One region of the Bradyrhizobium sp. STM 3566 genome, then DNA from elsewhere that is predicted to be linked to it. Evidence: predicted binding sites of a transcription regulator. Region 1 holds the regulator's gene; each other region holds the start of a gene.
What was found. Region 1 encodes PhoB, which activates phosphate uptake and scavenging genes when phosphate is short. Its sites were predicted from a motif close to TGTCATNNANCTGTCAT; they were not measured.
Positions count from the first base shown of each region.

Region 2: the regulator PhoB is predicted to act here: its motif matches at 1,801-1,817, upstream of phnC (phosphonate ABC transporter ATP-binding protein).
Region 3: the regulator PhoB is predicted to act here: its motif matches at 3,482-3,498, upstream of ugpB (sn-glycerol-3-phosphate ABC transporter substrate-binding protein UgpB).

Region 1 is NZ_CP120692.1:7,564,046-7,570,724, forward strand. It holds gene argF (ornithine carbamoyltransferase) at 1-384, opposite strand, end outside; gene P6U27_RS35965 (aspartate aminotransferase family protein) at 384-1,592, opposite strand; gene P6U27_RS35970 (GcrA family cell cycle regulator) at 2,054-2,566, shown strand; gene phoB (phosphate regulon transcriptional regulator PhoB) at 2,827-3,534, opposite strand; gene phoU (phosphate signaling complex protein PhoU) at 3,550-4,266, opposite strand; gene pstB (phosphate ABC transporter ATP-binding protein PstB) at 4,278-5,099, opposite strand; gene pstA (phosphate ABC transporter permease PstA) at 5,096-5,941, opposite strand; gene pstC (phosphate ABC transporter permease subunit PstC) at 5,943-6,679, opposite strand, start outside.
Region 2 is NZ_CP120692.1:7,395,154-7,401,832, reverse strand. It holds gene P6U27_RS35170 (alpha-D-ribose 1-methylphosphonate 5-triphosphate diphosphatase) at 1-1,075, opposite strand, end outside; gene P6U27_RS35165 (chloramphenicol acetyltransferase) at 1,072-1,743, opposite strand; gene phnC (phosphonate ABC transporter ATP-binding protein) at 1,917-2,726, shown strand; gene phnD (phosphonate ABC transporter substrate-binding protein) at 2,787-3,722, shown strand; gene phnE (phosphonate ABC transporter, permease protein PhnE) at 3,794-4,678, shown strand; gene phnE (phosphonate ABC transporter, permease protein PhnE) at 4,675-5,523, shown strand; gene phnF (phosphonate metabolism transcriptional regulator PhnF) at 5,682-6,410, opposite strand; gene phnG (phosphonate C-P lyase system protein PhnG) at 6,517-6,679, shown strand, end outside.
Region 3 is NZ_CP120692.1:98,163-104,841, reverse strand. It holds gene P6U27_RS00470 (sn-glycerol-3-phosphate import ATP-binding protein UgpC) at 1-323, opposite strand, end outside; gene ugpE (sn-glycerol-3-phosphate ABC transporter permease UgpE) at 330-1,178, opposite strand; gene ugpA (sn-glycerol-3-phosphate ABC transporter permease UgpA) at 1,178-2,059, opposite strand; gene ugpB (sn-glycerol-3-phosphate ABC transporter substrate-binding protein UgpB) at 2,111-3,427, opposite strand; gene P6U27_RS00450 (CaiB/BaiF CoA-transferase family protein) at 3,648-4,850, opposite strand; gene P6U27_RS00445 (organic hydroperoxide resistance protein) at 5,026-5,451, opposite strand; gene P6U27_RS00440 (MarR family winged helix-turn-helix transcriptional regulator) at 5,608-6,069, shown strand; gene P6U27_RS00435 (GIY-YIG nuclease family protein) at 6,073-6,309, opposite strand; tRNA gene P6U27_RS00430 (tRNA-Ala) at 6,512-6,587, opposite strand.

The DNA of each region.
Region 1 (6,679 bases):
CAGGCCGTTGATGACGGGCACGGTGGCGTTGGCCGCAAGCTCCAGCAGCGCATCGTGATTGAGGATGCGGATCATGATGGCGTCGACATAGCGCGACAGCACGCGCGCGGTGTCGGCGATGGTCTCGCCGCGGCCGAGCTGCATCTCGGCGCCGGTGAGCATGATCGCCTCGCCGCCGAGCTGGCGCATGCCGACGTCGAACGAGACGCGGGTGCGGGTCGAGGGACGCTCGAAAATCATCGCCAGCGTCTTGCCTTCGAGCGGTCTCACCGGCTGATGCGCCTTCTGCTTCGCCTTCATGGCGGAAGAGGCGGCGAGCATGCTCTTGAGCTCCGACAGCGGCAGCTCGTTGATATCCAGAAAGTGCTTCGGCGACTTGCTCATCAACTTGCCACCCGCTTGGTCTGACTGGACGAGATCGCAGCGCAGGCGCGCTCCAACCGTCCGACGCTGTCCTCGATCTCCGCCTCGGTGACGATCAAGGGTGGCAGGAAGCGCACGACATTGTCGCCAGCCCCGACCGTGAGCAGTTTTTGGCCGCGCAGCGCCGCGACGAGATCGCCCGAGGGCACCACGGCCTTGATGCCGATCAGGAGGCCCTCGCCACGCACCTCGCTGACGACATCGGGATGACGGTCGATCACGGAGGCGAGCTTCTGCTTGAGCAGCAGCGACATCTTCTGCACGTGATCGAAGAAGCCGGGCTTGAGCATGACGTCGAGCACGGCGTTCGCAGCCGAGATCGCGAGCGGATTGCCGCCGAAGGTCGAGCCGTGCGAGCCGGGCCCCATGCCAGCGGCCGCCTCCGCGGTCGCCAGCACCGCGCCGATCGGGAAGCCGCCGCCGAGCGCCTTGGCGAGCGACATCACGTCGGGCGTGACGCCGGTGCGCCGATAGGCGAAGAGATCGCCGGTGCGGCCCATGCCGGTCTGCACCTCATCGAAGGCGAGCAATATGCCGTGCTCGTTGCAGAGCTCGCGCAGCGCCTTCAGGAAGCCGGGAGGCGCAGAACGAACGCCACCCTCGCCCTGGATCGGCTCGATCAGGATGCCGGCGGTGTGCGGGCCGATCGCCTTCCTCACGGCGTCGAGGTCGCCATGTGGCACTTGGTCGAACCCGTCCATCGGCGGACCGAAGCCCTCGAGATATTTTGCAGATCCGGTGGCGGCGAGCGTCGCCAGCGTGCGGCCGTGGAAGGCGCCCTCGAAGGTGATGATGCGGTAGCGATCCGGATGTCCCTCGGAGAAGTGATGATGGCGCACCAGCTTGATCACGCCTTCCAGTGCCTCGGCGCCGGAATTGCAGAAGAACACGAAGTCCGCGAAGCTTTCCTTGCACAGACGCGCCGCGAGCTTCTCGCCGTCCGGGCTCTGGAACAGGTTCGACATGTGCCAGAGCTTCGTCGCCTGCTCCTGCAACGCCTTGACCAGCGCGGGATGGACATGGCCGAGCGCATTCACCGCCACGCCCGAGGTGAAATCGAGATAGCGGTCGCCATTGGCCGCGATCAGCCAGCAGCCTTCGCCGCGCTCGAAACCGAGGTCGGCCCTGGCGAAAACGGGAAGCAAATGCGGCGCGGCGCTGTCAGTCATGACGTCACTTGAATGTTGCGGACGGTGTGAGACGTGCATTGCGCAACGCACCATCAACCGGCCCCGGAAAACGAAACGTGCCGCCTTTTAAGGGCGGCACGTGAGACTATCTTATGCCTGGCAAGACGGGTGTCAATGCCGCCCGGAAAGCCTCGCGAAACGCTGAATCCGTAGTCTTGCGGTGCCGATTTTGCGGGGTTTTCACCACGGAACATGTGGAAGCGAGTCGGCGGACTCTTGCGCGGGAGTCACGCCATATTGTAGCGTTTGGACTGTCAGATACGACATCTCGTGCAGCGGTTCTGATCCCAAGAGTCCTCATGTACCGGCGTAAACGTTCGGGCGTCCTTGAGCGCGCCCGGCGAGCCTTAAGGGATTCGGGCGGCACGGGTTTTTCAAGGCTTTAGGCATTCGCTGCGAAGGCCAGAGGTTGGCAGGCGCGCAGCGAGGGAAAGGGTGCAATGACGGTTTTGACCTGGTCCGATGATCGCGTCGAGCAGCTGAAAAAGCTCTGGGAGGCCGGACTTTCGGCCAGCCAGATCGCGGCGGAGCTCGGCAATGTGACCCGCAATGCCGTGATCGGCAAAGTGCATCGGCTCGGTCTGTCCGGCCGCGCCAAGAGCCCTTCATCGGCAGCGCCCCGGCCGCGCAAGGCGCGGCCCGCGCAGCACATGATGCGGGTGACCCGCCCCGTCGCACGCGGCAACACCGCGCTGGCGCAGGCCTTCGAGGTCGAGGTGGAGGCCGAACCTGTCACCTACGACAACGTGGTGCCGATGAGCCAGCGGCTGTCGCTGCTGGAATTGAACGAGGCGACCTGCCACTGGCCGGTCGGCGATCCCTCGAGCCCGGATTTCTTCTTCTGCGGCGGCAAGGCGCTCTCCGGCCTGCCCTACTGCGCACAGCATTCGCGCGTGGCCTATCAACCCACAGCGGATCGTCGCCGCGCGCCGGCGAAGCCGGGCACGCGGTGAGTTTGTTGATCTAGCTGATTGCAACGACGGCGCCGTCACACGCTGACGGCTCAACATACCCGAAGTCGTCCCGGCAAGCGCGCCACAAGCGCGCGCAGATCCGGGACCAATAGCCACCGCAAGACGTGGTTACGGGGACTCCGAGTTACCCTTTCGCAAAACAATCACGTCCTGTCGTTATGGGTCCCGAATCTGCGCGCGCCTGTCCGGGACGACACTGAGGCTATGGCAGCAGCCCGCTAAAGCAACGCCAGCAAACCCTACGTCTGCTCTGCCTTCGCGAAACGATCGTCCAGCGCATAGCCGGCGCCGCGAACGGTGCGGATCGGGTCCTGCTCGCGGCCGAGATTGAGCAGCTTGCGCAGGCGGCCGATATGGACGTCGACGGTGCGCTCGTCGATGTAGATGTCGCGGCCCCAGACACTGTCGAGCAGCTGCTCGCGCGAGAACACGCGGCCGGGATGCTCCAGGAAGAACTCCAAGAGGCGATATTCGGTCGGGCCGAGATCGATCGGCCGGCCCGAACGCGCTACGCGGCGCTTGTCGCGATCGAGCTCGATATCGCCATAGGCGAGCACGGTGGCGAGCCGCTCGGGGCTCGCGCGCCGCAAGAGGCCCTTCACGCGCGCGAGCAGCTCCGGCACCGAGAACGGCTTGACGATGTAGTCGTCGGCACCGGTCGCAAGTCCACGCACCCGCTCGCTTTCCTCGCCGCGCGCCGTGAGCATGATGATCGGCAGCTGCTTGGTCTCGGGACGGGTACGAAGCCGCCGGCACAGCTCGATGCCTGACAGGCCCGGCAGCATCCAGTCGAGCACGATCAGATCGGGAATGTGCTCCTTGAGGCGGGTGTCGGCGTCATCGCCGCGCATCACCGTCTCGACGTCATAGCCGTCGCCTTCGAGGTTGTAGCGGAGAAGCTCGGTGAGAGCTTCCTCGTCCTCAACCACCATAATGCGTGCGCCCATGTTGTCGTCGCTCCCTTAGGTATTCGGCACCGTCGTGGCGAAGGTCGTCATGTCGCCCTTCGGCCGCTTGTCGGTGATCGCCTGGCCCTCGATCATGTAGAACACGGTCTCGGCGATGTTGGTGGCGTGATCGCCGATCCGCTCGATGTTCTTGGCGCAGAACATCAGGTGGATGCAGAACGAGATGTTGCGCGGGTCCTCCATCATATAGGTGAGGAGTTCGCGGAACAGCGAGGTGCAGATGGCGTCGACCTCCTCGTCGCCCTTCCACACCGCCATCGCCGCCGGCAGATCGTGCGCGGCATAGGCGTCCAGCACCGACTTGACCTGCTGCTGCACGAGATCGGTCATGTGTTCCAGGCCGCGGAACAGCTTGAGCGGATGGAAATCCGTCTCCAGCGCGGCGACGCGCTTGCCCATGTTCTTGGCGAGGTCGCCGATGCGCTCCAGATCGGTCGCGACGCGCATGGCGCCGACGATCTCGCGCAGATCCACCGCCATCGGCTGGCGGCGGGCGATGGTGAGCACGGCACGCTCCTCGATGCGTTTCTGCAGCGCGTCGAGCTCGGCATCGGTGGTGACGACGCGCTGCCCGAGCGTGACGTCGCGGCGGATCAGCGCGTCGACGGAATCGACGATCATGCGCTCGGCGATGCCGCCCATCTCGGCGACCAGGCGGGTGAGCTCCTGGAGGTCGGTGTCGAAGGCCTTTGCGGTATGTTCAGAACCCATGTTCCGTCTCCTCAGCCGAACCGGCCGGTAATGTAATCCTGCGTGCGCCGGTCGCTCGGCGACGTGAATATCTTGCTGGTGTCGTCGAACTCGATCAACTCGCCGAGATACATGAAGGCCGTCTTGTCGGAGACGCGCGCCGCCTGCTGCATGTTGTGGGTGACGATCGCGATCGTGTAGTTCTCGGACAGTTCCTGGATCAGCTCCTCGACCTTGGCGGTCGAGATCGGGTCGAGCGCCGAGCAGGGCTCGTCGAACAGGATCACCTCGGGCCGCACTGCGACGGTGCGGGCGATGCAGAGGCGCTGCTGCTGGCCGCCGGAGAGCGACAGGCCGGAGGCATTGAGCTTGTCCTTGACCTCGTTCCACAGCGCGCCGCCGCGCAGCGCCTTCTCGACGCGGTCATCCATCTCAGACTTCGAGATCTTCTCATACAGACGAATGCCGAAGGCGATGTTCTCATAGATCGTCATCGGGAACGGTGTCGGCTTCTGGAACACCATGCCGACCCGCGCCCGCAGCAGGTTGAGATCCAGCTTGGGGTCGAGGATGTTGGTGTGGTCGAGCAGCAGCTGGCCGGTGGCGCGCTGGCCCGGATAGAGATCGTACATCCTGTTGAAGATGCGCAGCAGGGTCGACTTGCCGCACCCAGACGGGCCGATGAACGCCGTGACACGGTTGGTGCCGAGCGCCAGGTTGATGTTCTTCAGCGCGTGGTGCTCGCCGTAGTAGAAATTCAGGTTGCGCGCGGTGACCTTGGCGGGCGCCTCGGGCAGCAGCTGCGAGCCGGGATGAACGGTCGGCGCGCTCACGGAAACAGACATTTCACTCATTTTGCAGTCCTCTCGGCGCCGATGATGCGCGCGCCAATGTTCAGGGCAAGCACGGTCAGGGTGATCAGCAGCGCGCCGCTCCAGGCGAGCTGCTTCCAGTAGGCGTAGGGGCTCTGCACGAAGTTGTTGATGGTGACCGGCAGGTTGGCCATCGTCTTGTTCAGGCCAAGGCTGAAGAACTGGTTCGACAGCGCAGTGAACAACAGCGGCGCGGTCTCGCCGGCGACGCGGGCCGTGGCGAGCAGCACGCCGGTGATGAGGCCGGAGCGCGCGGCGCGATAGGCGATCCGCTTGATCACCAGCGAGCGCGGCAGGCCCAGTGCGCTGGCGGCTTCGCGCAGCGGGTTCGGCACCAGCAGCAACATGTCTTCCGTGGTGCGCACCACGACCGGGATCACGATGACGGCGAGCGCGAGGCTGCCTGCGATCGCCGAGAAGCCGCGCATCGGCACCACCACCGCGCCGTAGATGAACAGGCCGATGATGATCGAGGGCGCCGACAAGAGGATGTCGTTGATGAAGCGGATCACCGAGGTCAGCTTGTCGTTGCGGCCGTATTCGGCAAGATAGGTGCCGGCGAACAGGCCGAGCGGCGCGCCGATGCCGACGCCGAGCACGGTCATGATCAGCGAGCCGACGATGGCGTTGAGCAGGCCGCCCTCGGTCGAGCCCGGCGGCGGCGTATTCTCGGTGAAGACCTGCAGGTTCAGGCCGGCCAGACCGTTGTAGAGCAGCGTGATCAGGATCAGCGCGAGCCAGGTGACACCGAAGGCGGCGGCGCCGATGCAGAGCCCGCGGATGACGATGTCCTTGCGGCGGCGGCGTGAATAGATCGGATTCATGTCACTTCCCCGCCTTCTTTTCCAGACGCAGCAGCATCAGCCGCGCGGCCGCGAGCACGAAGAACGTCAGCACGAACAGGAGCAAGCCGAGCAGGATCAGGCCGGACTGATGCAGGCCGTCGCTCTCGGCGAACTCGGAGGCGATCGCTGCCGAGATCGTGGTGCCCGGGGCGAAGATCGACGAGGAGATCCGGAACGAGTTGCCGATGATGAAGGTCACCGCCATGGTCTCGCCGAGCGCGCGGCCCAGCGCCAGCATGACGCCGCCGATGATGCCGACGCGGGTGTAGGGGATCACGACGCTGCGGACGACTTCCCAGGTGGTGCAGCCGACGCCATAGGCGGCTTCCTTCAAGACCGGCGGCACAGTCTTGAACACGTCGACCGAGATCGAGGTGATGAAAGGCAGCACCATGATGGCGAGGATCAGCGCGGCGTTGAACAGGCTGAGATAGGACGGAGGACCTGCGAAGATCGCGCCCAGCACGGGAACACCGTCGAACACCCGGATCATGAAGGGCTGGAAGGTGTTGGCCAGGAACGGGCCCAGCACGAAGAAGCCCCACATGCCGTAGATGATCGAGGGAATGCCGGCGAGCAGCTCGACCGCCATGCCGATCGGGCGGCGCAGCCATTGCGGGCAGAGCTCGGTGAGGAAGATGGCAATGCCGAGACCGACGGGAATCGCGATCAGCATCGCGATGAAGGAGGTGACGAGCGTACCGTACATCGGCCCGA
Region 2 (6,679 bases), 170 kb from region 1:
CGCTGTCGTCGACGAGGAGAATGTCGGCGCGGCGTCCCTCCGCGAGGGTGCCGCGATCGGTGAGGCCGGTCGCGCGGGCAGGACTGGCGGAGACCAAATCCCAGGCCTGTACCAGCGGCACCACACCATCTGCCGCGAGCCGGAATGCGGCGAGCAGCTGTGCGGGATAATAATAGTCTGACGCCAGCACCGAGCAGAGCCCCTTGGCAATCATGTCGGATGCCCTGGTCCAGCCGGTGTGACTGCCGCCGCGCACGACGTTCGGCGCGCCATAGACGATGGCATCGCCGTGGCTGGCTGCCGCCCGCGCCGTCTCCTCGTTGATCGGAAACTCCGCGATTGTCGCGCCGAGCTCGCGAAACGCATGCCGCATCGCCGGCGTCGCATCATCGTGCGAGAGCATCCGCACCTCCGCCGCGCGGGCAGAAGCGGCCAGGCGCGACACCGAACCCGGCACCTCGTCGGCGCGCGAGATCACGCGCTCGACCAGAAGGTCGAATTCTTCGCTCGAAAGGCCGGTGCGCTCCACCATCCGGTTGCGCTTGCGCGGTTTGGCCATGTCGGCGACGGTGCCGTCCATGTGGTCGTTGAAGGCGAGCAGGTCGACCCGGCCTTCGGCGAGCCATTGGGCGATCTCGGCCTCCGCGTCGAGATTGTAGGTCTCGTGGCGCAGATGGAAGCGGGTGTCGGCGGCGAATTGCGGACGCTGCCGCTCGATCGCCTCCATCAGGCCGCGCGCATTGTCGGCGCAGCGCAGGCCCGGCTCCCACGAGCAGGTCGCGGCGTGAAACACGGTGGTGATGCCGTTGCTGATCGCCTGGCGGTCGCTGTCGGCGAGCGCGACGTCGATCGGAAAATCGACGCCGGCGCGCGGCATCATCTGTCGCTCGAAGGCATCGCCGTGCAGGTCGACGATGCCGGGCAGCAACAGCAGGTTACGTGCATCAATCGCCAGCCCCGCCCGGCCGCGAGAAGCGCCCACCTCCGCGATGTCTGTCCCGGACACGAGAAGTGAGGTTTCGATGAGCTCGGCGCCGATCAGGGCCCGGCCGCCTTCAAGGAATATGTCTGTCACGCGACTGCGCTTCGTTTGCTGGCAGGAGAATTGGTGAGAGAGCCCGCCCGTGCTTCGTATGCCGAAAGAAAATCTTCAATCCCGAGCTTGCGGAAATCGGGCAGCGCCTCGCGCAATTTGTCGTGATCCCAGTCCCACCAGGCGAGCTTCCCGAGGCGCCCCGCGATCTCCTCCGAGAACCGCCGCCGTACGATCCGCGCCGGATTGCCGGCGACGATGGTGTAGGCCGGCACGTCCTTGGTGACGATCGCGCCGGCTGCGATCACCGCGCCGGTACCAATGTTGCGGCCCGGCAGCACGATGGCGCCATGGCCGATCCAGACGTCGTGGCCGATATGAACGTGATGCTGGCGCCGCCAGTCGAAGAACTCGGCATCGTCGCCCTCGCCTTCGAAATAAGCGCTCGAACGATAGGTGAAATGCGCCTGCGTCGCGCGATGCATCGGATGGTTGCCGGGGTTGATGCGCGTCATCGCCGCGATCGAGCAGAACTTTCCGATCGTCGTGTAGGTGATCTGCGAATCGTTCACGACATAGGAGTAATCGCCCATCGCCACTTCATGCAGGATCGTGCGCGCGCCGACCTCGGTATAGGCGCCGAGCCTGGTCTCGTGCAGCTTGGCCGAGGGATCGATGGTCGGCTGAACCGAAAGGGCTTTCGCGGCCATGTTGCATCCGAGGTGCGAGGGCGGGCGTCTCTCTTCGAGCGGCTTGATGACGATATCATGACGCCGAGATGACAGCGGATGAGGTGTGTAGGATCGCCGCACCGCAACGGCGCTGTCACACAAGTGTTAAGCGCCGGCGTTAGCGGTTGGCCCAGCTACTCTGGAGTCCCTGCATGCTGGTGGTGGATGGTCTGACGTGTCGCTTCGGCGCAAAAGCCGCGGTGGATGACGCTTCGTTTCAAGTGTCCCCCGGCGGCTTCGTCGGTGTGATCGGGCGATCCGGCGCCGGCAAGTCGACATTGCTGCGGACCATCAACCGCCTGGTGACGCCGACCGGGGGCCGCATCCTGTTCGACGGCGTCGACGTCACCTTGCTGCGCGGCAAGGAGCTGCGGCAGTGGCGCGCGCGCTCGGCGATGATCTTCCAGCAGTTCAACCTGGTCGGCCGGCTCGATGTTCTGACCAACGTCCTGATGGGGCGGCTTGCGGCGATGCCCGCCTGGCGCTCGTTGTCGCAGGCCTGGCCCGAGCAGGACAAGGCGCTGGCGATGTCCGCGCTCGAGCAGTTCGACATTGCCTCGCTCGCCGCCCAGCGCGCCGACCAGCTCTCCGGCGGTCAGCAGCAGCGCGTCGCGATTGCCCGCGCGCTGGTGCAGCAGCCCGACATCATCCTCGCCGACGAGCCGATCGCCTCGCTCGATCCGCGCAACACCAAGATCGTCATGGATGCACTGCTGCGCATCAACAAGCATTTCGGCATCACCGTGCTCTGCAACCTGCATTCGCTCGATCTCGCCCGCACCTATTGCGACCGCCTGATCGGCATGGCCGCGGGCCGCGTGGTGTTCGATGGTGCGCCGTCCGCGCTGACCGATCACGTGGCGCGCGAGCTCTACGATCTCGAAGCCGCCGACGTCATGGGCGGCATGCCTGTACCGGCGCCCGGGGGCGTTCCGGCGCTCGGGACGGCCGCGGCGGCCTGAGCCTCGCCTGTTTAGTTCAAGTCTTTGCGTCAACCGACCTCAACCGATGAAGAGGATACCATGATCACTCGCAGACTGATCCTTGCCGGCGCCGCCGCGCTCGCGTTCACGGCGTCCGCCTCGGCGAACGACTGGAAGGCCAAATATCCCGAACTGACCTTTGCGGTCGTGCCGGCCGAGAACGCCTCCGGCGTCACCGAGCGCTGGACCCCGTTCGTGGAATACCTCTCGAAGCAGCTGGGCGTGAAGGTCACGCTGCGCATCGCCAACGACTACGCCGCTGTGATCGAAGGCCAGCGCGCCGGCAACATCCACATCGCGAGCTACGGCTCGGCCTCGTTCGCCCGCGCCCGCCTGACCGGCGTCAAGACCGACGCGTTCGCCAACGACATCAATGCCGACGGTTCGACCGGCTATTACTCGGTGTTCTTCGTCAAGGCGAGCAGCTCCTACAAGAAGGTCGATGATCTCAAGGGCAAGAACCTGGGCCTGGTCGACCCGAACTCGACCTCGGGCAACAACGTGCCGCGCTTCGAGCTCGACAAGATGGGCATCCACGATGCCGAGGGCTATTTCGGCAAGGTCGTCTTCACCGGCAGCCACGAGAATGCGATGCTCGCGCTGGCGCAAGGCACGGTCGACGTCGCCGCCAACCAGTGGACCAGCGACGACGATTCCACGCTGGCGCAGATGCTGACCAAGGGCATGCTGAAGAACGCCGACGGCTCGGCGATGAAGAAGGACGATTTCCGCATCATCCACAAGTCGGCGCCGATCATCAACGGTCCCTATGCCTACAATTCCGACCTGCCTGATGACGCCAAGGCCGCCATCGCCAAGGCTTTCTTCGACGCGCCGGCCAAGGACAAGGCCGCGTTCGATCGCCTGTCGGACGGCCAGAAGAAGGGCTTTCATCCCGCCACCACCAAGGACTGGGATGGCACGATCGAGCTGATCAAGTTCGTCGATGCGCTCCGCAAGAAGAAGGCGTCCTGAGTCATCGGGACGATGCACCCGAGCCGGGTCCTAGGACCCGGCTCTTTCTTTGACGGGACCTGTTTCGACCGATGACGACAGCGGTTTCGATCCTCCCCGAGCAGCAGCTTGCCGCGCTCAATGCCGCCTATCGCCAGGCGGTCTCGCGCAGGCGGCTCCGTCTCCTGTTGGGGGCCGCGGTCTTCGCCGCAGCGCTGGTGCTCGCCGCGATCGGCGCCGAAGTGAATTTGCATACCCTGTTCACCTATTTCGGCAATTTCGTCAGCTATTTCGACCGCATCCTCACGCTCGACAGCGGCCAGCGGGTCTGGACCGATGTCGGCGAGTGGTTCTGGGGCTGGCGCAAATGGCTGAAGATGCTGGGTGAGACCCTGCTCATCAGCTATGTCGGAACTCTGATCGGCGCGACATTGGCCTTCGCCCTCAACTTCTTCGCGGCCGAGAACACTTCGCCCGCGCCCTGGCTGCGCTTCGTCGTGCGGCGCCTGCTCGAATTCGCCCGCACAGTTCCCGGCATCGTGTTCGCGCTGGTGTTCGTGATTGCCTTCGGCCTGGGGCCAATGGCGGGCGTGCTGGCGATTGCAATCCACTCCACCGGCGCACTGGGAAAACTGTTCTCGGAGATCGTCGAGAATGCCGACATGAAGCCGGTGGAGGGCATTCGCTCGACAGGTGCGAGCTGGCTCTCCTGCATGCGTTTTGCGGTCGTACCGCAGGTGACGGCGGGCTATGCCAGCTATGCGCTGCTGCGCTTCGAGATCAACGTCCGCGAAGCCTCGGTGATGGGCTTCGTCGGCGCCGGCGGCATCGGCCAGGAGCTCGTCGTCGCCATCCGCAAGTTCTATTACTCCGACGTCAGCGCCATCCTGCTCACCATCGTCGTCACGGTCTTCATCATCGACATCACCACCGGCTGGCTGCGCGGCCGCCTGTTCGGCGAGGAGGCGCGGACGTGACGAAGCCGCAGCAGGTCGATATCGCGCAAATTCGCGCGCGCTACCCTGACGTGTTCGACCGGCCCGCCTCGGCGCGGCTCGCCACGCCGGCGATGATCGTCGCGGCGTTGGCGATCCTCGCTTACGGCCTCGTCGATCTCGATTTCTCGCCGTCGCGCTTCTTCGCCGGCCTCAGCCAGCTCGGCTGGATCAGCCTGATGATGATCCCGCCGGATCCCGGCTCTTCGCTGCCGGTCTATCTGAAGGCGCTGGGCGAGACGCTGTCGATCGCGCTGCTCGGCACCACGCTCGCCGCGGTCTTCGCGCTTCCAATCAGCCTGCTCGCGGCGCGCAACGTCGTGCCGTCGAACATCCTGCGCTTTCCCGTCCGCCGCTTCCTGGATTCGATCCGCGGCGTCGACACGTTGATCTGGGCGCTGGTGTGGATCAACGTGGTCGGGCTCGGCCCGTTCGCCGGCGTGCTCGCGATCGCCGTGTCGGATTTCGGTGCGTTCGGAAAGCTGTTCTCGGAGGCGATCGAGGGCGCCGACCAGAGGCAGGTCGAAGGCATCCGCGCCTCCGGCGGCAGCGCGCTGCACGAGATCCGCTTCGGCCTGTTGCCGCAGGTCCTGCCCGTCATCGCCGGCCAGGTGCTCTACTTCATCGAATCCAACACCCGCTCGGCCACCATCATCGGCATCGTCGGCGCCGGCGGCATCGGCCTCCAGCTCGCCGAGCAGATTCGCGTGCTGGAGTGGCAGAAAGTGTCGTTCCTGATCCTGATGATCCTGGTCGCCGTCGCCGCAATCGATTTCATCTCGGGCAAGCTGCGGTTTGCCATCATCGGCCGGCGGGCGGTGGCGTAGGCGGCTCTCTTCCTTCCTTGTGGGAGAAGGTGGCGCGAAGCGCCGGATGAGGGGTACGTGTCCTCAGTGCCGTAGGGTGGTCAACGCGTAGCGTGCCCACCGCTTCTGATGATCGAGAAAGATCGTGGGCACTCCCACAAGGGGAGAGGGGAAGAGGCCTACGACTCCACCAGAAACTCGACCCGCTCCGCGGCAAAGCGCGAATGCTTCGTCACCAGCGGCTTGCCCGTGAGATCGTGGTCGGTGGCATCGACTACCAGGATCGGCCGTCCCAGCGCAAGATCGAGTCTTGCGGCGTCGGTCGCGTCGACGATGCCGGCGGTGATCCGGGTCGCGCCGCGGCGATAATCGCGGATGCCGTAATGCGCGAGCAATTTCGTCATCGAGCGCGTCGCCGCGAACACGGCGCCCGCGTCCGGAAACAGCTCGGCCGACAGCCAGGTCGTGGACACGCAGATCGGCGTACGGTCGGCGAGGCGGATCGCCTCGATCCGCACCAGGGGCGCGCCGGTCTTCAATCCCAGCTCCCGCGCGAGCTCGCGCGTCGCGACGTCATCGGTCGCCTCGATCAGCCGGCCATGCGGCTCGCGTCCGCCCGCGCCGACGATCTCTGAGAAGCGCGTGCGCGAGCGCAGGGGATAGGCGAGCTTCTGTGCCTCGACATAGGTTCCGCTGCCGCGCTCGGCGCGCACCAGGCCGCGCTCGGCAAGCGCGGCCAGCGCGCGGCGCACGGTGTGGCGGTTGACGCGATAGGTTTCCGCGATCTCCATCTCGCCCGGCAATTTGTCGCCGGCCGCAAAGCGGCCGTCGGCGATGCCGCGCTCGATGCCGTCGGCAACGAGGCGCCACAGCGCGACTCCCGAGGAGGCTGTGTCCTGCATGCTCATGTCGCGCGAAACCTACTCCAGAAATCACAACATTGTCACGAAACAGTCATGGCGCGTCCGTATGAAGTTGTCTATTATCATAGACAACTTAGATGCGGCAAGTTCGGTGGACCAGGTGACGCAGCACAACAGCCAGCAAGCCCAGCGCAAGGCCGCCATGGCCGTGCTGGCGCACGCGGAGGCGGGCGAGATCGCCGCTCGCCTCCGCAACTTCACCCTCCCGGCCCATCAGGATCTGCGCGCGCCCGAAAACGGGCTGGTCATGCTGC
Region 3 (6,679 bases), 380 kb from region 1:
TCCGCCATGCCGCGGTTGCGCAAGCCATAGGCCATGTTGTTGTACACGCTCATATGCGGATAGAGCGCGTAGTTCTGGAACACCATCGCGATGTCGCGGTCGGCGGGCTCGATCTGGTTGACGACGCGCCCGCCGATGTCGATCTCGCCGCCGGTGACGGTCTCGAGCCCTGCGACCATGCGCAGCAGCGTGGACTTGCCGCAGCCGCTTGGTCCGACCAGCACGCAGAACTGTCCGTCGCCGACATCGACGTTGACGCCTTTGATGGCCTCGAAGCCGCCGGTGTAGGTCTTGCGGACGTTGCGCAGGGTGACGTTAGCCATAAATCTCTACTTCTCCGTCTCGACGAGGCCGCGCACGAATAGCTTCTGCATCACGACGACGACGAACACCGGCGGCAGCATGGCGAGCACGGCGGTTGCCATCACGATCGGCCATTCGGTCAGCGCGTCGGTGGTGGTGATCATCTTGCGGATGCCGATCTGGATCGTCTGCATGTCGTCGCGCGTGGTGATCAAGAGCGGCCAGAGATATTGATTCCAGCCGAGGATGAACAGGATCACGAACAGCGCGGCCATGTTGGTGCGCGACAGCGGCAGCAGCGTATCCCAGAAGAAGCGCAAGGGACCTGCGCCGTCGATGCGCGAGGCCTCCAGCAATTCGTCCGGCACCGTCATGAAGAACTGGCGGAACAGCAGCGTCGCGGTGGCCGATGCGATCAGCGGCAGCGACAGGCCGGCATAGCTGTCGAGCATATGCAGATCGGCGACGATCTTGTAGGTCGGATAGATGCGCACCTCGACCGGCAGCATCAACGTGATGAAGATGAGCCAGAAGATCGGCATCCGGAACGGGAAGCGGAAATACACGATCGCATAGGCCGAGATGATCGAGATCGCGATCTTGCCGACCGCGATCAGCAGCGCCGTTATCAGCGAGTTCAGCATCATGTTGCCGACGGGCTCGCGGGTCGAGCCGCTCGTGCCGACGAAGATGGTCTGATAGTAAGTCTCGAAGAAGTGGCCGCCGGGCAGCAGCGACATCTGCCCGTTCGCGATCAGCGCGTTGTCCTGGGTCGAGGCGACGATCGCGATGTAGACGGGGAAGGCGACGATCGCGATCCCGATCCAGAGGATGACATGCGCGACGTAGCGCCGAAAGCCTTCTTCCTCGACCATCAGTAGGTCACCTTGCGTTCGACGAAGCGGAACTGGATGCCCGTCAGCACGATCACCATGATCATCAGGATCACCGACTGCGCCGCCGAGCTGCCGAGATTGCCGCCGAGCAGGCCGTCGGAATAGACCTTGTAGACCAGCGTTTCCGTCGACTTGCCGGGACCGCCGCGGGTCATGGTGTCGATGATGCCGAACGTGTCGAAGAAGGCGTAGACGATGTTGACGACCAAGAGGAAGAAGATGGTCGGCGACAGCAGCGGGAAGGTCACGGTCCAGAACCTGCGCATCGGGCGCGCGCCGTCGATCGCGGCAGCCTCGAGCACGCTTCTCGGGATGCTCTGCAGGCCGGCGAGGAAGAACAGGAAGTTGTAGGAGATCTGCTTCCAGGCGGCGGCGAGGATGATCAGCGCTGCGGCCTGGTCGCCGTCGAGCAGCGGATTCCAGTCGATGCCGAGGGCGCGCAAATACCGCGAGAGCACGCCGAGCGAGGGATGCAGCATGAAGATCCAGAGCACGCCGACGACCGGCGGCGCCACCGCATAGGGCCAGATCAGCAGCGTCCGGTAGAGCAGCGAGCCGCGCAGCGGCTTGTCCGCCATCACGGCGAGCAGCAGCGCAAACGACAGCGACGACACCGCGATGGCGAACGAGAAGAAGAAGGTGCGGACGATCGCCTCGAAATAGGCGCGCTCCCTGAACAGCTCGAGATAGTTGTCGAACCAGACGAAGCTGCTCGACAGGCCGAAGGCGTCCTGGAGCAGGAAGGACTGGATCAGCGCCTGCAAGGCCGGCCAGTAGAAGAAAATCAGGACGATCGCGAGCTGCGGCGCAACCAGCGCATAAGGCAATAGCTTGGATTGGAAAATGGCTTGCTTTTGCATGATGCCCGCGGGGGGCGGCAGGCCGGGTTGACCGGCCTGCCGCTCGTCGCCTTACTTCACGGCGGTCTTTTCGAACTGGCGCAGCATGGTGTTGCCGCGCTCGACGGCCGCATCCAGCGCCTGCTTGGCGGTCTTCTTGCCCGCCAGCGCCTGCTCGATCTCTTCCGCCCAGACGTCACGGAGCTGCACCATGTTGCCGAGGCGCAGGCCGCGCGAATTCTCGGTCGGCTCCTTGTTGGTCAGCTCGAGCAGCGGCGTCTCCAGATACGGCTGGTCCTTGTAGAAGCCTTCCGCCTTCGCCTTCTCATACGCCGCCTTGGTGATCGGCAGATAGCCCGAAGCCTTGTGGATGTAGACCTGGCGATCGGTATCCGAGAGGAAGGTCAGGAATTTTGCGACGCCCTTGTATTCGTCAGCCGACTTGCCGCCCATCACCCAGAGCGAGGCACCGCCGATGATCGAGTTCTGCGGCGCGCCCTTGACGTCGGGATAATAGGGCATCGGCACCGCGGTGAAGGCGAACTTGGCCTGCGCCTTGACGTTGCCGAAGAACGCCGACGAGGTCAGGTAGAGCGGGCATTCGCCCGACGTGAAGCGGCCCTCGCCGGTGTTGGTGCGGCCGGCATAGTCGTAGGTCTTGTCCTTCTGGAGCTCGACCAGGTTTTCGAGATGCTTGACCTGGAGAGGTCCGTTGAACTCCAGCACGGTGTCGAAGCCGTCGAGCCCGTTGGCCTTCGTCGACAACGGCACGTTGTGCCAGGCGGAGAGTTGCTCGAGATTGACCCAGGTGACCCAGGAGTTGGAAAAGCCGCAGGTGGCGTGGCCGGCCGCCTTCAGCTTCTTGGCGGCGTCGAACACTTCGGGCCAGGTCTTCGGAATCGCGACATTGGCCTTTTTCAGCTCATCGAGGTTGACCCACATCACCGTCGACGACGAGTTGAAGGGGAAGGACAGCATCTCGCCCTTCGAGGTCGAGTAATAGCCGGTGATCGCGGGCAGATAGGCCTTCGGATCGAACTTCTCGCCGGTCTCGGCCATCAGCTTGTACACCGGCTTCACGGCGCCGGTCGCGGCCATCATGGTGGCGGTGCCGACCTCGAACACCTGCATGATGTGCGGCGCGTTGCCGGCGCGGAACGCGGCGATGCCGGCGTTCATCGTGTCGGCGTAGTTGCCCTTGTAGGTCGGGATCACCTTGTAGTCGCTCTGCGCGGCGTTGAAATCGTTGGCGAGCTTGACGATGACGTCGTTGTTGGCGCCGGTCATCGCGTGCCACCACTGGATTTCGGTCACGGCGAGTGCCGGCGAGGAGCCGAGACCAACCGTGAGTGCAACAGCAGCAGCCGCGCCAATATGTCGAAGAGCCATCAAGAAAACCTCCCTTGCCCGTCACTAAAGAAGCGCTTGCGCTAGCAGCGCCATATGACGTTCACATGACTGTGTAAGCGGGAGAAACGAAAGCAGCAAGCGCTGCCAAATGGGAAGTCGTCAAATAGGCGAAGACGGATCGGGCAGCCTCGTCCGTTCGCGGTGCATTATCGTGCCCGCGCCGCACTGCGGCATCATTCGTTGACGGAGGAGGTGGTCGCTAGCGCTTGCGCTCGGGACCGCAAACGGTGCCCTTCTCGACCATCGCGTCGATCTCGGCCTTGGAGTAGCCGAACTCACCCAGCACCTCCGCGGCGTGCTGGCTGAATTTCGGCGGCACGCGCCGCAGGCTCGGCTTGCTGCGGTCGAGCCGGATCGGCGAGGCCACGCCCTTGTACCAGTCCTTCTCGATGATATCGCCGCGGTAGATCGTGTGCGGATTCGTCAACGCCTGATCGATCTTCTGCACCGGACCTGCGGGCAGGCCGGCCGCGAGCAGGCGATTGCACAGCGGCTCGGCCTCGTGCTGACTGAACACTGCGGCAAGCTCGGCGCGCAGCGCCTCGCGATTGGCGATGCGGTCCTTGTTGCGGGCAAAGCGCGGGTCGGTGCCGAGCTCGGGTTTGCCGATCTCTTTCGCCAGCTTGCGGAAGGTGCCGTCATTGCCGACGCCGATGAAGATGTCGTCGGTCTTGGTAGGGAAGATCGCGTAAGGCACGAGGTTGGGATGCTCGTTGCCGGTGAGACCAGGCGGCTTGCCATGCATGAAATAATTCGCGGTGTGCGGATGCATGATGGCAAGCCCGGTCTCGTACAGCGTCGTCTCCAGGAACTGGCCCTTGCCCGAACGCTGCCGCTCCGACAGCGCCATCAGGATGCCGATCGCCGCATAAAGTCCCGTGGTGATGTCGACCAAGGGCACGCCGATCCGCATCGGCCCGCTCTCGGGCGATCCGGTCGCCGCGATCATGCCGGTCATGGCCTGGACGATGGCGTCATAGCCCGGATTGCCGCCACGCGGGCCGTCGGCACCGAAGCCGCAGATCCGGCAATGCACGAGGCGCGGAAATCTTTCGCGCAACACCTCGTTGCCGATGCCCCATTTCTCCAGTGTGCCCGGCTTGAAATTCTCGATCAGGACGTCGGCCGTCTCCAGCATCTTCAGCAGCACGACGCGGCCGCCCTCGGAGGCGAGGTCGAGGCCGATCGAGCGCTTGTTGCGGTTGATGCCGACGAAATAGGCCGCGTCTTCCTCATGGAAGGGAGGGCCCCATTCGCGCACCTCGTCGCCCGCGGGCGGCTCGACCTTGATGACGTCGGCGCCGTGGTCGGCGAGGATCTGGGTGCAGTAGGGACCTCCGAGCACGCGCGTGAGATCGATGACGCGCAGTCCGCTCATGGCACCCGTTGCCGCTTCAGTCATGCCTTCGCTTCTCCTGTATCGACGTTTGATCACAGGCCTAGCGAGGTTTTTTTGCGCCCGCAATGGCGCCGCACGTAGGGCCGCATGCACCGCCGCCGCGCAATCCCGCGATGTGGGAAATCAACGGAAGCGGCCGGCCCGAGGGGATCCCGGGCCAGCCCATCCGCCCTTTCGATCAGACGACCGTCAGGCGAACGTCGACATTGCCGCGCGTGGCATTGGAGTACGGGCACACCTGGTGCGCTTTCGCGACCAGCGCCTCGGCCTCCGCGCGGGCAAGGCCCGGCAGCGAGACGGCGAGATCGATGTCGAGGCCGAAGCCGCCTTCGGAGCGCGGGCCGATGCCGACGGTCGAGGTGACGGAGGCGTCGGCGGGAACCTTGGGGCCGCCCTGCGAGGCCACGAATTTCATCGCGCCGATGAAACAGGCGGCATAGCCGGCAGCGAACAGCTGCTCGGGATTGTTGCCGGCGCCGCCCCCGCCGCCGAGCTCCTTCGGCGTGGTGAGCTTGACGTCGAGCGCGCCGTCGAGGGTGGCGGCATGGCCGTCGCGGCCGCCGGTCGCCTTGGCGCTGGTCTTGTAGAGGACGTTCACGGACATTTTCGTCTCCTCGGGTCTTTCCGGGTTGGGGTGCGATCTTTTATTGCAGGCAATTAGATTGTGTGCAATTGAAATTGTCAGGCCTCACATTTAATTGTTCGCAATTGAATGTCGTGCCGCGCGGTCCCACAATGGGGCTATCCTCATGAGATTCCCATGGCCCGGAAACCATCGGCAGCGGACGCGCCGCTGCGGCTCGACAACCAGATCTGCTTCGCGGTCTATTCCGCCGCGCACGCCTTCAACCGCGTCTACAAGCCGCTGCTCGACCGGCTCGGCCTGACCTACCCGCAATATCTGGTGATGCTGGTGCTGTGGGAGCGCGACGACGTGCCGGTCAAGGAGATCGGCGAGAAGCTGTTCCTGGATTCGGGCACGCTGACGCCGCTGCTCAAGCGGCTCGAGGCCGCCCATCTCGTCAAGCGCACCCGCTCGAGCGAGGACGAGCGTCAGGTGCTGATCGCGCTGACGCCGCAGGGCCATGCGCTGAGGGAGAAGGCGCGCAGCGTGCCGCAGTCGATTCTGGCGGCGACGGACTGCTCGGTGCCGGAGCTGGTCGCCATGAAAGACGAGATCGTCGCGCTGCGCGATCGGCTGAATGCGGTGATCGGGGATTAGGGGTTAGAGGCGCTTCTTGGCGAAGGCGCGGCCGGGTGCCGACTTCAGGTGCTTCTCGAATGCGATGGCCTGCTTCTCGTTGCTAAACGCGATGTAAGTCTTGAGACGCCAAGGCCCATACTTCGAGGTGTGAGGCACCTCGCCAGCATTGTGCTTTGTCAGTCGGGCGCGCAGATCATCGGTGATCCCGACGTGGAAATGAAGGGAATTAAGGCTCTCAAGGATGTAGACGTACTTCACGGCACACTCCTCAGTTGTCGAGGAGAGCTTACACCCGCTTTTGTCCTGCAAAAGCCTGGCTTCGCCATGAAGCGCTTGCGGAGCCGAAGCTCGCGAACTGAAGGCTTGCGAATAAAGCCCGGCTTCGCTCTTCGGGCTACGCCGCGGCAGCCCTCGCTACGATAGGGCTTGCCGAGCCGAAGCCGGCGAAGCCAGCGAAGGCTGGTGGAGCCAGGCGGGATCGAACCGCCGACCTCTTGCATGCCATGCAAGCGCTCTCCCAGCTGAGCTATGGCCCCTTAGTCCTTAACCGGGGTGAACCTGGTTGATCCCCCGGACCGGCGAGCCCTTGGCGACTCGCGCGGTGCACCCTTTTTCACAGATCAGGGCT